Regions from separate parts of the Planococcus sp. 1R117A genome, predicted to be linked through region 2. Evidence: riboswitches for the same ligand, from Rfam matches in the RefSeq annotation. Region 2 holds a riboswitch; the other holds the start of a gene.
What was found. A riboswitch is a leader RNA that binds a small molecule or an ion and turns the genes downstream of it on or off. The one in region 2 is predicted to bind preQ1.
Positions count from the first base shown of each region.

Region 1: linked by a shared signal. The riboswitch ahead of queC (7-cyano-7-deazaguanine synthase QueC) and the one ahead of queF (preQ(1) synthase) in region 2 are both predicted to bind preQ1.

Region 1 covers NZ_JBPRLO010000002.1:754,282-761,877, forward strand. The annotation lists gene ACSFXN_RS09155 (hypothetical protein) at 92-502, opposite strand; gene ACSFXN_RS09160 (hypothetical protein) at 533-1,630, opposite strand; gene ACSFXN_RS09165 (DUF4362 domain-containing protein) at 2,004-2,444, opposite strand; gene ACSFXN_RS09170 (M1 family metallopeptidase) at 2,508-3,896, opposite strand; gene ACSFXN_RS09175 (kinase) at 3,893-4,513, opposite strand; PreQ1 riboswitch class I at 4,660-4,703, shown strand; gene queC (7-cyano-7-deazaguanine synthase QueC) at 4,711-5,376, shown strand; gene queD (6-carboxytetrahydropterin synthase QueD) at 5,373-5,798, shown strand; gene queE (7-carboxy-7-deazaguanine synthase QueE) at 5,795-6,502, shown strand; gene ACSFXN_RS09195 (STAS domain-containing protein) at 6,555-7,373, opposite strand; gene nhaC (Na+/H+ antiporter NhaC) at 7,535-7,596, opposite strand, start outside.
Region 2 covers NZ_JBPRLO010000004.1:51,708-59,303, forward strand. The annotation lists gene ACSFXN_RS12980 (ABC transporter ATP-binding protein) at 1-599, shown strand, start outside; gene ACSFXN_RS12985 (MerR family transcriptional regulator) at 662-1,426, shown strand; gene ACSFXN_RS12990 (endonuclease/exonuclease/phosphatase family protein) at 1,631-2,473, shown strand; gene ACSFXN_RS12995 (endonuclease/exonuclease/phosphatase family protein) at 2,652-3,500, shown strand; gene queF (preQ(1) synthase) at 3,639-4,133, opposite strand; PreQ1 riboswitch class I at 4,231-4,278, opposite strand; gene ACSFXN_RS13005 (hypothetical protein) at 4,392-4,664, shown strand; gene ACSFXN_RS13010 (TraR/DksA C4-type zinc finger protein) at 4,939-5,472, shown strand; gene ACSFXN_RS13015 (DUF4440 domain-containing protein) at 5,584-5,931, shown strand; gene ACSFXN_RS13020 (thiol-disulfide oxidoreductase DCC family protein) at 6,000-6,401, shown strand; gene ACSFXN_RS13025 (DUF3238 domain-containing protein) at 6,542-7,596, opposite strand, start outside.

The sequences.
Region 1 (7,596 bases), on a different contig from region 2:
TGTTCACTGGTTCACCTCCTTCCTTTTACAATTTAAAAACAAATAGACAGAAAGCTCTTAGCTCTTTGTCTTTTTGTTTTTATCCTCTTTATCAAAATTCACCAGCATACTGTTTTTTTAACCTATTATTCAACTCTTCTACTACCAAAGGATTCCACACCAATTCTTGGTCCATAAGCAGTTTATAGCCTCCCACAGGATTGGAGTCATTGATTTTTTGATAAGCCTCTATTAAAAGTTCAAGTTCTGCGGGATCATAATAATCCCCTTGTGAATCATTGAGCACCTGCGCTTCCTTCGCATGTACCAAAGACTTTTGCGGGTTGGCCAGCAATTGGATTTCTGCTAATAACAATAAGTCATCTATTTTAAACTCCTCATTATCATTCTTGATTTTCTTTTCAAGAGAAACAATGGCTTTTCTATAAAAGCCTTGTTCTAAGTACAAATCCGTTCTAATCCAATGGGCTTCATCGACATCATAAATATCGTAGCTTTCCATGAGTTCGTTTAAAATTCCTTCAGCTTTCGCCTATCGCTTCGTCTCAAGTGCAATATAGGCCCGTTCGAACTTAGCATTTCTAGCTTGCTGTTCTTTTTCCAAGCCTTTCAAGAAAGTATTTTGAAATTCCTCTATCTCCATGCCGGTCAACTCTTGAAGATTTTCATAAAATTCATTTGTTGTCTTAGATTCTAACATCTCCGGGATGAAATCCGTGCCATGATCTCCAACTAATGATTGAATGGCTAAATAGCTCTGGGCATACGGATTAAAATTTCTCGAAGCCGCTCTTTCAAACTCCATAGCTGAATCCAAATTATGAAAATCAATGACTTTTACATTTTCAAGCTCATACCAGTAACTGCTGTCTTCCGCTAAAAAGTCTGCCAGGCCTTCTTCAAACCATACCGGTATCCGGTTAATAGACAAGTGATTTTCTTCGGAAAACAAATGACTTTGATAATGGGTATATTCATGCAAAAGAATGACTTCCCACATGACATCTTCTGGAACTAAATGGATGGTCCGGTTGTATGTGCTGTAATAGCCCGCTATTCCCTCCATGCCTGAATTGGCTTCCAGTGAGTTGTAGTTTTCATGGAATTCAATGGTCAATCCTTCATCGTTCTCAATAGCGAAATAGGAATCGAATAAATCTTCTTTTTCCTGCAGCAGCTCATCGATTTTTTCAACATGCTGTTCACTTTCCTGTGAATAAAAATAAGTAACTCCATTTTTTTCGGTCTTACTTAATTCTTTTTGAGATGGCACTTGAAAAATTGTGCTGGTAAAAAGCCGTGTTTTTTCTTCATATGCTAAGTCGTTATCTTTCACCGTATATTCAACGTATGAATTAGCAAATGTGATTAATCCGACGACGATAGACAATGAAAGGGCAAAAATCATCAGAACAGTGTATTCGCCTGTGCTGCGGAGACTCATAAATTCCAGTCTTTGCGTCAAAATTCCGTATACACTCATAATAAACAAGACCATGCATATAAGAAAAAACACCGCGGCTACCATCAGCCCGCCGAGCAGTCCTTGATTGAAAATCAGCAAATAACTCCCGAATGACATGGCAATCAAAATTAAAAATAATATAAAGTATTTCATTATTTTTTTCATTTCGGGCCTCCGTTATTTTTCATCGCTTAAGGGGTACAGGATTGAAAGTCCATCTATAATAAACGCCATATTCATTTCAATCAATTTCTCTATATATCATCAGCAGCTTGTTTAGAAAAGTCTTCCCTATACTATTCCCGTGATAAGTTGCAATTACGCCAAAACCTGACACGAAATGATGGAAGAACTGATATAAATTTCACCAAGACGCAAGTCGCCTTTATTTAGAGAATAGACTGGCAGCCAATTAGTTGAAACCTTTTACCTAAGCCTAATAAACTTGTTCTTTCCTATATTTTAATAGCAAATATAGACGGTGCTGAAATGCAAAATAAAACAGTGCTTCCAATATAGAGGCACTGTTGAGCCTAATTTATTTTCCGATGCTTAATATTAACGGATTCATATCTGAATCGCATTCAGCCAATACATAATCAGTAAAGTCTACCTGTTCTTCTTTTTCTATTGAAGTACAATTCAGTTCCATGACTTCTCCAGAGCCATATTTGTCTTTGCTGGAATCGTATACATATTCAATCATTTCCCCATTAAAGCTAAGATCTTGGTATATCGGGTCGCCTTCAATGGTGTAATTGACGATGCGGATGGCATCTTCTTGCCCTTGATTAACGTATGACAAGAACCTCTCAAACCTGTCCAAGTTTTCAATTTCTCCATGCCGGTTAAAAATTCGATCTCTTCCATATGAATCATCGCCATTTGCATCGGGATTTCCTGGCTCTTCAGCAGAGCTTTGGCAGCCGGCAGCCAATAATGCTAATCCGATCAGTAAAATTTTTTTCAACTTACCCATCATTTACACCTTCTTTTTCAATTAGACGAAAGTGCCCGTTGAAAATTACATGTTCCTGCTAATTTATTTCAGCCAGCTGTCCAAAAATTTTCTCTGCTCTTCCCCATAATAGTCTATAAAAAATTCTTTGAATTCAGGCGTATTGACATTCTTGAATTGATATTCCTGATAATACGCGGAAAGAAATTCAAGCGCTTCTTCCTGGCCGCCTCTCTCATTGAAAAAATCCCGCAATAATAGCGGCGCTTCCCCGTATACAGTGGAAACATATGACCCTTCATTGAACTTTTCCAGCGGTAAATTCACATAATTTTCAGTCGGGTAGTATGCAGCGGAGTCTTGGGCTGAACTAAAGCCGTACTGTTCATCATTATAATAATCCGCTAAAAAAATCGATGCCGCAAATTCTGTCAGGCTTTCATCTGCCCAAGCATCTTCATATGGGTCATTGCCGACAATATAATAAAACCATTGATGGGCAATTTCGTGGACTAATACTTCGTCAAGTGCATCCCGAGTTTTGGCTACCTCTATAACATTCGGATATTCCATATAGCCGTCATTCGCAATAATATCAAGTTCCGGGAACGGGTTGTCCCCGATATTTTCTTCGAAGAAAGTATAAGCAGCTTTCGCCTTGACTATATTTTCGTCAAGAAAGTCTTGGTCATTCGGCATAAACAACCGCAATACCGTATCGTTTGCTTGTACGGATTCATGCAGCCATTCTTCCGTATTCAAAAATGCCACATAGAAATCCTTGATGCGCTCTCCTTTTACGGTTCCCGAGGAACTAGGCTCAATGTTTCCTTCGATGGCCGAACTGGCTACGAAATACTCTTTAGGCAAACTATAGCTCACTTCAAAATTGCCGAAGCCGGTATGGTAAGATTCTCCGAGCATATCAAAATCCTGGATATCCCATCCATTGTCATATTGAGCCAGCATCGGATACCATTGCGCTAGAAAGTAATTATCACCGACTTGGGACAAGCGCATGCCGTCTTTAGGGATCAGCAATGTATAATCAATCACCACGTGTTGACTGTTTCCCGGTTCCAAAGTATTTTCCAACTCAATCAGCAGCTCATTATTCTCTAGGTTATAAGCCAATTCTCTATCGCCCTGCTTGACTGAATTGACCGTTATTTCTGCTGCTTCCTGCGTAAAATTCGGAAGTTCTTCTGAGTTAATGGCATTGGGCACAAGATAAAAACCGAGGTCTTCAAAAGCTTCTTCTGATTCATTTAACACTTCGATTTCTGTGCTGATCTGAAACCGGTTCTGTTCATCCAGTGAAAGGTCTATTTTATAGTCCGCGCTCGCGCCCATTTCAGTTGAGCCTTTTTCATTGCTGTCACGCGACAAGAAAACAAGAAGCACTCCGACCACAACTGCAGCCACCGCCACTAAAATCCAAATCATTCGTTTGTTTTTCAGCATGCTGGTCATTTGAAATCTCCTATCTTACTGACGGCATTCTCAAACAGCCAATCAGCCTGTTGTGCGGGCTTTACCGTTTCTTCATAATAGGCTTCCGCTTTCCAATAGCGCCGCTTTAACAAATCGGTTTTGTTTCGCATGTCTTGAGATTCCCTGAAAAAGCGGTCTTCTGCCGAACATTCCACGTACACCACTTGATCAAAAAAGTTCCTCCATTCTTTGCGCTGCAGAAATACGCCTTCGACCAAAACGACTCCTTCATCTGGAAGTTCAATGGTTTTTAAACTATGGCTGTCTTTTTTAGTATCGTAATACCACAGCTCCAGAAAATTAGCGCTTTTCAATTTGCCAAAGAAAAACTCGGCCAGATGTTCAGCTTCCCATTGCAAAAAATAATACTCCTGCCATTCTTCCAACCCTGTGCCATAGCGCCGCTTGCGTTCCACAATAAAGTCATCGGTGTGGAATACCTGAACAGAAATACCGGCGCCTTTTAAATACTTCTCTAATTTGCCGGCAAAAGTGGTTTTGCCTGACCGGCTTAATCCATCAATTCCAATAATCGTTTTGCCTGAAAAATTATGCAGAGGGATATTCCTGAAAAAATCTTCGTATTCTATTTTCAACTTCCAATCAAACCTTTCCTTGATTCTTCTTTTTATCATTCGACAATTGGCTGTTTTTTCCTTCAGAAACTTTTTAAAATGGCGCTATTCAAATTTGCTTTCCTTACTATCGCTCTTGCCGTTCTATGTTATTATTAACAGTGGTCAAAAAAGAGGTTCGCAAACTCCCTCTCTAAAAAACTAAGGAGATGTTTCAATTGAAAAAAGAAAAAGCGGTTGTCGTTTTCAGCGGCGGCCAAGACAGTACCACTTGCCTATTCTGGGCTTTGAAAAATTTTAATGAAGTCGCCACGGTGACATTCGATTACGGCCAGCGCCACTCAGCTGAGATTGAATGTGCCCGAAAAATTGCAGAAGAACTCGGCGTTTCTTTCAAAGTGCTCGACATGACGTTGATCAACCAGCTATCAGCCAATGCGCTGACCCGTGATGACATTGAAGTGACAGCAAAAGAAGGAGAACTGCCATCAACTTTCGTGCCAGGCAGAAATCACTTATTCTTCTCCTTTGCAGCTGTTTATGCAGATGCCATCGGTGCTCGGCATTTAGTTACCGGAGTCAGCCAAACCGATTTCAGCGGTTACCCGGATTGTCGCGACACATTCATCCGATCGCTGAATGTGACATTGAATCTGGCGATGGACAAACAATTTATCATTCATACGCCATTAATGTGGCTTGATAAATCGGAAGTGTGGGAACTTGCAGATGAACTGGACGCCCTCGACTTTGTGCAAGACAAAACCTTGACGTGCTATAACGGAGTTCCAAGTACAGGCTGCGGCGAGTGCCCAGCATGCGTCTTACGCAACGAAGGACTTGCGGTATACAAAGCGCGGAAGTCAGCAGGTGAACCTGTATGATGCAGCAATTCTATCCAGCGGTTCCGCATGAATTCCGTTTCGAACTGAACAAAGACTTGAATTTCTCGGCAGCGCATTTTATCCCGAGCGAAGACGCCGGGCAATGCAAGGAAATGCATGGGCACACCTACTTTGTCAATGTCACGGTCGGCGGAGATGAACTGGATGCTATTGGTTTCCTGATTGACTTTAAATCCATAAAAAAAGCCATCCATAAAAAATACGATCATTCGGTTTTGAATAATCATCCTGAATTTGAAAACAAGTTTCCTACAACAGAACTTTTGGCTCAGCAAATTTGGCAGTCCATCCAGGACATTCTCCAGGCTACTGCCAATAAACCAACTTGCCTGCAAGTCATCGTGCGCGAGACTCCGACAAGCTATGTCGTTTACCGCCCGCGCAAGGAGGACTTGCTATGAAAATACCGGTAATGGAAGTTTTCGGTCCGACGATCCAAGGAGAAGGAATGGTCATTGGACAAAAAACAATGTTTGTCCGAACAGCAGGATGTGATTATTCCTGTTCTTGGTGCGACTCCAAATTCACTTGGGACGGCACAGGCCGCAGCGTTTCTAAGCAGCCTGTCGACATTATTGAAGAGCTGAAGAGTATCGGCGGTGAAGCATTTTCGCATGTAACGATTTCTGGCGGCAACCCGGCCCTTCATAAAGGAATAGGAGAACTTGTCGACTTATGCCACCAAAACGGCTGGAAAGTCGGAGTGGAAACACAAGGCTCGATTTGGCAGGACTGGATGCCGAAAATTGACGACATCACAATTTCACCAAAGCCGCCAAGTTCTGGCATGGTCACCGATTTCGAGAAATTGGATGGCTTTTTACAAAAGTTGAACGACTCAAATGCCAGCTTGAAAGTCGTCATTTTCGACGAAGAAGATTTTAAGTATGCAGAAGATGTCCACTTGCGCTATCCAGGCGTCCCGTTCTTTTTGCAGACAGGCAACAGTGACACAGCAACAACCGATGATGCACATTTGACGGCTACTCTTTTAGAGCGCTATGAATGGCTGATTGGCCAGTCGATCCGTTCTGCGATTATGAACGACGCCAAAGTCTTGCCGCAGCTCCACGCACTTGTATGGGGCAATAAACGCGGAGTGTAAATATAAGAAAAAGCGTGGAATCATTATTGATTCCACGCTTTTTTATTCCTTCTCAGCTGATGCTTTTCAAGGCTTGCTTTACAGTGGCAAAAGACTCGATTGTCGACATGTCTATGCCGCTCTTAATGATCGTCTGTGCCAAATCTGGCCGCAATCCAGCCGCAACCACATGTATCCCCATCAACCTAAGTGTGCTTCCAATCTGATGAATCGCTTCTGCGACTTGAACGTTAATGGTCACCAGACCCGAAAAATCCGAAATCACATGTCCTACATTCATATCCGCTAATCTCGGAATAACATTGTCGATAATATGCTTGATCCGCTCCTCGTCAATAAAACCAATCAGCGGCAACACGACGATGTCATCTTTTATAGGAACAATCGGAGCTGACAATCTTGTCAGTTCTTTTTTGGTTTCTTCCTGATACTGGGCAGAAAGCCGTTCAAACGCAAAAAAGGTTTCGTTCAAACTGACATCCAGCAGCGTATTAATCCGTTTGAATATGAATGCCGATTCCTTAACGGTCAGATTCAAGTCTATGCTGATATCAGTAAATAGTTCATTGAAAATTTCTCTCGTAGGAGAATAGCGGATGACGATTTCAGAGATTTTGCCTCCTGCTGACACTTGCATGGCGGCATTCTTTTTACTCCATTCTATTAATGGCTCTGGAACCGACTCTTCATCTTCGTTCACCAACAGATCTCCAAAAAAATTCAAGAGCTGATTGTACATTAAAATCGCTTGTTCCCTCTCCGCTTCCGAAATTATGAGATCCATTCTGCGGATCACATTATCGACGATATCAACGGGCAACGCGTCGATATTTTTCTGTATGTATTGGGAAAAACTATAAATTCCGTTCATTGTAATTCCACCTTTTTCTATTCTCATCTTTTTATTATAGCTTAAAATAGTATTTTTTTCTTAGCACAATTTGTAAGGACACGAAAATTTTACTTAAAATGGACTAATACAAAAAGCTGCCTGCATTTAATCTGCAAGCAACTTTTGTTAAAAATTAAATTTTATTGCGTTTCCACTTTCCGAAAAGTTAAGGTTTTTCCAGTGTAGCCATATAAAACCGTTA
Region 2 (7,596 bases):
TGTTTGGCTTGATTGAGCGATTTTATGAGCCGATTGCAGGGACCATCACAATTGGCGGCATTCCAATCAACGAGTTGTCAATGATTTCCTGGCGAAGCCAAATCGGCTATGTGTCCCAGGAAAGTGCCATGATGGGTGGTACAATCCGTGCGAACTTAAGTTACGGCTTGCCGGATGCAGACAGTATCTCGGATGAGGAATTGTGGCATGTCGCCCGTATGGCTTATGCTGAAGAATTTATTAAGGACTTTCCGGAAGGGCTAGACACAGAAGTTGGGGAACGCGGCGTGAAATTATCCGGGGGACAACGCCAGCGGATTGCCATTGCCCGGGCGTTTCTCCGCAATCCGAAAATTCTCATGATGGATGAAGCAACAGCCAGCCTCGACAGCCAGTCAGAGGGAATTGTCCAGCAGGCCTTAAGCCGCTTAATGGTAGGACGCACTACACTGGTTATTGCGCATCGGTTATCGACGATTGTTGATGCTGATAAAATTGTCTTTATTGAAAAAGGCCAAGTTACAGGTATAGGAACACACCTTGAATTAAGCCGTTCCCACGAACTTTACAGCGAATTTGCAGAGCAGCAATTAACTTGAACTTTCAGCTTGACCTTAACGTTGCGTCAAGGTATAGAGTGAAGGTATCAGGAGGTGAGCGCATGGAATACACTGTTCAAAAACTGGGAAGTTTAGCGGGAGTCAGTACGAGAACATTGCGGTATTACGATGAAATAGGAATTCTGAAGCCGGCAAGAAAAAATTCTGCAGGGTACCGCATTTATGGCCGGAACGAAGTGGATAAACTGCAGCAAATCCTCTTTTACCGGGAACTCGGACTCGATTTGGAAAGCATCAAAAAAATTGTCAACGACCCGGCATTTGACGGACCGGGGGCTTTGAGAAAACACTGGCAGCTGCTCCTGCAAAAACGCCGACAGCTGGACCTCCTGATCAATAATGTGGAAAAAACCATTTCCGCAGCAGAAGGGAAGAGTCACATGGCTGACAAGGAAAAGTTCCAAGGTTTTAAGCAGAAATTAGTTGATGACAATGAAAAGCAATACGGTAAAGAAGTCCGTGCGAAATACGGTGATGATGTAGTCGACCGTTCCAATGCCAAAATGCTGAATATGAGCGAATCGCAGTACGAAGAATTCATGCGTTTGGAAAAGGAGCTGATGGAATCGCTTGCTGAAGCTTGCAAAACCGGAGACCCGGCAAGTGAAGTTGCCCAAAAAACAGCAGGTTTGCACAAGCAGTGGCTGACTTTCACCTGGCCGTCGTACAGCAAAGAAGCACATGCAGGACTAGCTCAAATGTACGTAGACGACGAGCGCTTTGCGGCTTATTACAACAAAGTGCATCCGAAAGCCGCTGAATTCTTGCGGGATGCAATTTTAATTTATACTGGAGCCAATTTATAAGCGGTTCTATGAAAGGCGGGTCCGGCCATTTGGCTGAATCCGCCTTTTAATGTAAAAAATTTTATTAACGGCATTTCAACCCCTTTACAAACACTTAACAGAAATTTACATATTAACAATAAAATTTTGCTGTTTGCTTTGCTATAATCAAGGTGACAAAGATAGTGAACGGTAAATTGCTTCATTCAAAAAGGAGAGGGTTGCATGCTTGAAAAAGGAAAAGAACCAGTTATTTCTGTCAAAGTCATGTCATTTAACATCGCTCATGGTTTGGGAATGAATGGAATAGTGGATTTGGAAAAAACGGCTGGTATTATTGAGGACTCTTGCGCCAATATTATTGCATTGCAGGAAGTCGACTGCTATTTTTCTTCCCGCAGTGCTTTTGTTGACCAGGCACGGTGGTTAAGTGAACGGCTTGGGATGCAAGTGGCATTTGGAGCAAATCTGGATTTTGAGCCGATTGCAGCGGGTGAGCCGAGACGCCAATACGGCAACGCGATTTTAAGCAAATACCCGATTAAGTATGCGGAAAATCATCAATTGACCCGAGTGCTGACAGATTTCGGAAAGAATGAACAGCGTGGTGTTTTGGAAGCAGTGATAGAAGTAAAAGGAAATTTAATCACAGTTTACAACACGCATCTTTCTTTAAAAGAGGAAGAATTGAAAATCAGCATTGGCGAATTGATCGGCATCACTGAAAAACGTCATTTCCCCCGTATTGTGATGGGTGACTTTAATGCTCCTCCTAATGATGGACAAATCAGAAGGCTGAATAGGCATTTTGCGGACACCTTTTTAAAAATGAAAAGAGGAGACGCTTATACGTATCCTTCTCCTTACCGAAACGCGGAAACAGGTGAAAACTTCAAACCGGTTACACGCATCGATTATGTCTTTGCAGACCCTGAACTGGATCCGGTGCAGGTAGCAGTAATGGAAACCGATACATCAGACCATTTGCCAATTGTTGCTGACTTCATTGTTTCTACAGCGAAAACTCATGCACAAGAAGCAGCACAAACAGTCCTTCAGAAAGTTTAAGTGCGTTTCCGATTTTCTATTAAAAAAAGTTACCTGATATCTTCAGCTTTTGAATATCTTAAATTTTTATTTGAAATAAGCACATAAATAACAGCATTTTTTGTATTATTTTGCTACAATCAATGCATCCAATAACCCTTGCCAAGGACTCGTTTCATCTTAAAAGGAGATGTTTTTTATGGAGAGAGAAAAACTCCCCCCCACCGTGCCCATAAAAGTGATGTCATTCAACATTGCTCACGGATTAGGTATGAATAATGTCGTCGATTTGGAAAAGACAGCAAGTGTCATTGAACAATCAGAAGCAGAAATTATCGGATTGCAGGAACTCGATCGGCATTTTACTGAACGCAGTGAATTTATCGATCAAGTAGACTGGCTCAGCAGCCGCCTTGGCATGTACGGCGCTTTCGGAGCCAACTTAGATTTAGAGCCAAATGAACCTGAAAGGCCAAGGCGCCAGTACGGCAACGCGGTTTTAAGCAAGCATCCGATCAAGTATGTTGAAAATCACCTCCTGACGAAAGTGGTCTCTCCGATTGCCAACAGTGAACAGCGGGGAATGCTGGAAGTTGTTCTCGAAGTAAAAGGGACATATCTTAGCTTCTTTAACACACATTTATCGTTGAAAGAAGAAGAACTCAAAGTAAGCATTGATGAAATTTTGGAGATTACAGAAAAAAGCCGTTTTCCAAAAATCATTACAGGAGATTTTAATGCGGCACCGGATCACCTGCAAATCAAGAGATTGGAAAACCATTACGACGATGTTTTCTTGAAAATGGATAAAGACAACTCTTATACGTACCCGGCACCTTATACACATGAGGCAGATGGAGTGAAGTTAAAGCCGGTGACACGGATTGACTATATTTTTACGGATCAAAATCTGGAGCCTGCAAAGGCAACCGTAATTGAAACCGCTGTATCGGATCATTTGCCGATTGCAGCAGATCTGGTTCTGTCGAGAACGGCCAATGCGATGAAATCATCAGCACAAGCGGAACAATTAAAGTTGTTTAAATGAAATTTTATTAAGCAATTGAACTTTTACGGAGAATATTTTTCTCCACATCAAAAAACTGTAGATAGACTCAGTAAAATGAGTTTATCTACAGTTTTTTATTTCTCTTCCAACAAATATTGCTGGAGGTATTCTTTACGATTAGCGGTTGGTAATGGTTTCCGGATTCATGTCATGGTTCATCATGCGGTACGAAGCCATTTCTTCGTATTTTGTGCCGGGTTTTCCATAGTTTGTGTAAGGGTCGATCGACAAGCCGCCGCGCGGTGTGAATTTGCCCCATACTTCGATATAACGGGGTTCGAGCAATTTGATTAAATCGTTCATGATGATGTTGACGACGTCTTCATGGAAATCGCCGTGGTTACGGAAACTGAATAAATACAATTTCAGAGATTTGCTTTCCACCAATTTTTTGTCCGGGATAAAGCTGAGATAAATCGTCGCGAAATCAGGCTGTCCTGTCTGTGGGCAAAGTGAAGTAAATTCCGGGCAATTGAATTTTACAAAATAATCGCGTGTATGCAAATTATCGATTGCTTCTAAAATGTCCGGGTCATATTCAAAGTTATACTTCGTATTTTGATTGCCGAGCAGCGACAAATGGTCTAATGTGTCTTCGTTTCTTCCTGCCATAGGTAAAGGCCTCCTTCAAGTATGCGGCTTAAGAGAGGACGTATAAAAAACAGGAAAAGAAAAAGCCGAATCGCATGTGGATTCGGCTAAATTTCGTCAATCCATAGTTTTTTATAGAGGGTATAATGCTATGAACCTCTCCCGTCACCGGGTTATTTATTTTTTACTAACCTCACTTATAGTAAAAGACTTTCCGTTCACTGTCAATTCTCTTCTTTTTCCAAAAAAGTGCCGCAATCAAAGGAGGCGTTGTTACTCATGAAAGAGGAGAAACCAATTCTTCGTGATAAAAGCATGGACAACACATTAGTATTGATGACAGAAAGTTATCGATTCATCCGGAATCGTGCAAGAGAACTGAATTCGGACATTTTCCAAACACGATTGCTTGGCCAGACAACGAATTGCGTGGTTGGAGAAGAAGTGGCTTGTGTGTTTTATGATGAAACAAAGTTTCGGCGGAGAAGAGCCGTTCCAAAAAGGATACAAAAAAAGCTTGATTGGAGAAAAAGCCATACAGACGATGGATGATGAAGGACATAAGCACGGTAAGCAGCTTTTTATGTCGCTTATGACGCCTCGGCAGCTGCAGCTATTTACCTTTACGTCTTTTACATATCAACCTTTTTGGGATGCCCGGTTTAACAGACGACTTGATGAAGCATCGATTAGAGAATTATTTGCTCAGCTTGCTTGATCGTTTTGACGATTATTAATGCGATACAAGTGCGCTGCATTTCATCAGGTTTGATTTCTCTGAAAAAGGAAATATACAGAACAAGCAAGTTTTTAAGGAGGAACCCGGATGACAGAGGAACAATTGAAGCAATTGAAAGACCAATTGATTGAACAAAAGAATTCTCTTGAAGGACGTATTGAGCATACGGAAGAGTTTGATACAACTGAACTGTCTAATTATGATAATCACCCAGCTGATAATGCAACAGACTTATTTGATCAGGAACGCGGTCTCGCGCTAAACCAATTTAAAGAAGATGAATTAAATGATGCCAATGCTGCTCTTGAGGCAATTGAGAACGGGACTTACGGCAAATGCACAGTGTGCGGCAAAGAAATCCCGTACGAGCGTTTAGAAGTATTGCCGACTGCGTTAACTTGTGTTGACCATGCTCAGCAAGACACTGATATGACGTCACGCCCTCCTGAAGAAGACGTGTTACGAGGATCCACGAGCCAGCCAGTGGAAAAAGAAGACAGCAGGCTTCGGGATTACACAGATACATTTCAGGAAGTCGAAGATTTTGGTTCTTCGGACAGTCCACAGGACCAGCCTGGCAAAGATGAAGATATGGAAGATTTCTACGAAGAAAAAGGTTGATCCTCAACCCTATGCTTTTCCAAGCATGGGGTTTTCTTTGGCTAAAATACGATGGACCTTGGATTGGCAGATGCCTACAGTAAAAGAAATAACAGATAGGGAGAGAAGGTATTGGAGGGATTAGAGAAGGAAATTTTTGAATTGGAATGCAGCCACCTTCAACCGGATGTCCGGGTTTCAAAACAAAAACTTGGAGAAGTGCTCGATGAGGAATTTTTTGAGTTTGGGAGTTCAGGGAAAGTCTGGAGGCGGAGGGATTATGACACAGATCATTCGTTAACCCCGGACTGGTTGGAGATTTCAGAATTTGCTTTACATATTCTGGGACCAGAAGCTGTACTGGCAACGTACCGCATCCAAAATCAAACAAGCGGAAAAGCATCCATTCGCAGTTCCATTTGGAAAAATCGGGGAAGTGGCTGGAAGCTGTTTTTTCATCAAGGAACGCTTTCAGAATGAAAGTGTTTATGCTGAAGAAAAAGAGGATATGGAATAACTAGTACTTTTTAAAGTGAAGGAGGATTCAGATGGAACATGCGGTTGTATTATTTGACGGCGATTGTAATTTCTGTGATAGCAGTGTCCAGTTCATCATAAACCATGATCCTGCAGGATATTATCAATTTGCTTCACTGCAAAGCGATATTGGACGGGAGCTTAGACGAAAGCATCAAGTGCCGGAGGACGTAGACAGCCTGGTATTGATACAAGACGGCAAAGCCTATGTTAAATCCGAAGGGGCATTGATGATTTCCCGCCACTTGACTGGGTTATGGAAACTGGCGTTTTATCTAAAATCATTTCCTCGTCCATTGCGCGATGGCGCTTATGATGTGGTCGCAAAAAATCGCTACAAGGTATTCGGGAAACTCAATAGCTGTATGCTGCCGCCTCCGCATATCCGAAAAAGATTTCTTGATAAACAGTAAAAGCTCTGATGCGCCTAGGCGTATCAGAGCTTTTTGTGCGTTGTGCTGCTTCCGCTGTTCATTGTCCAGTTGCAGAGCCTCACCCCTCGTCGGCAATTCTTACAGCGCTTGTCAAAGCTAAACGGCCGCTTTCGCTTTTCCTATTCAAAATTGGAAATCCGCCAGTATTGGCTCGCAATCGAACGGGACATCCACGCTAATCCTTTGCTTTCCGCTTCGTGAATTTGAAGCCATTCATCCATTTTGTCGTTTTTCAAGTAAACTTCATGATTGGGTGCTTGGTCATGCAGCCCTACGATATCGTAATGGCCATCCCGATAAAATGTTGCAGATACGTCATAGTCAATATTGGGGGAAGTTGTTAAGGGATTGCCGACACTATGTTTCAGGATAACCTTAACGTTTCGTTCGTCTTCTTTCACTTTTTCCAGCTGAATGCCTTCAGAAGAAGCCACATCTGCTTTCCGGAATTTTTTCCGCCAATCGTAGGCAACGCTCATGCCCACGTCCTTTTGAAGTTCTAAGACAGAATCCTCTTTTCCGAGTTGCAGTGAAAAATTTACTTGCGTACGGTAATGAGAGGAATCAGGAGTGAACGTTCGGTTATCTCCAGCAAAATAGCGGTTGAGCGACAACAGGTTCGGGTTGGCTAGAAACTTATCAGTCAGGAAAGTGGTATAGCGGAAATCCCAGACTCTATTAAACTCCGATACGTTAACGTGTGGAGAATCAGCTAGCAATCGCTCCAGAGGAGCAATCTTTTTAGTGATCCAGAATTCTTCCATGGAAGCTGCTTCTTGCGATGACTTAATATTAAAAAACCCAAAAAGATGGGCAGCTACCGACTTCTCTTCACTGAAACCCGTTTCAGACTTTTCCAGCGGACGCTTTGCCCGAATCCAATATGAATATTCCTGGTCCATTTCTACAGCGCGATCAGTAAACTGGGTTTTTGTGATTGTGTCCAAAAATTCGCCGTCCCGGTAAATTTCATACTCATCAATACCATCGATGGCTCCCCATGCCAAAATGATTTTTGAATCCGAAACAATTGTCGTAAAGGCAATTTGCTGAAGATAATTGATGCTGTCTTCCGTATGGTCTTCTGTGCTGGTTTGCATTTTGATCCGCTCTTTTACTTTTCCCTCTTCGTCAAGGCGCTCGACTGTATAGGTATACAGCTCACCACTTTGCA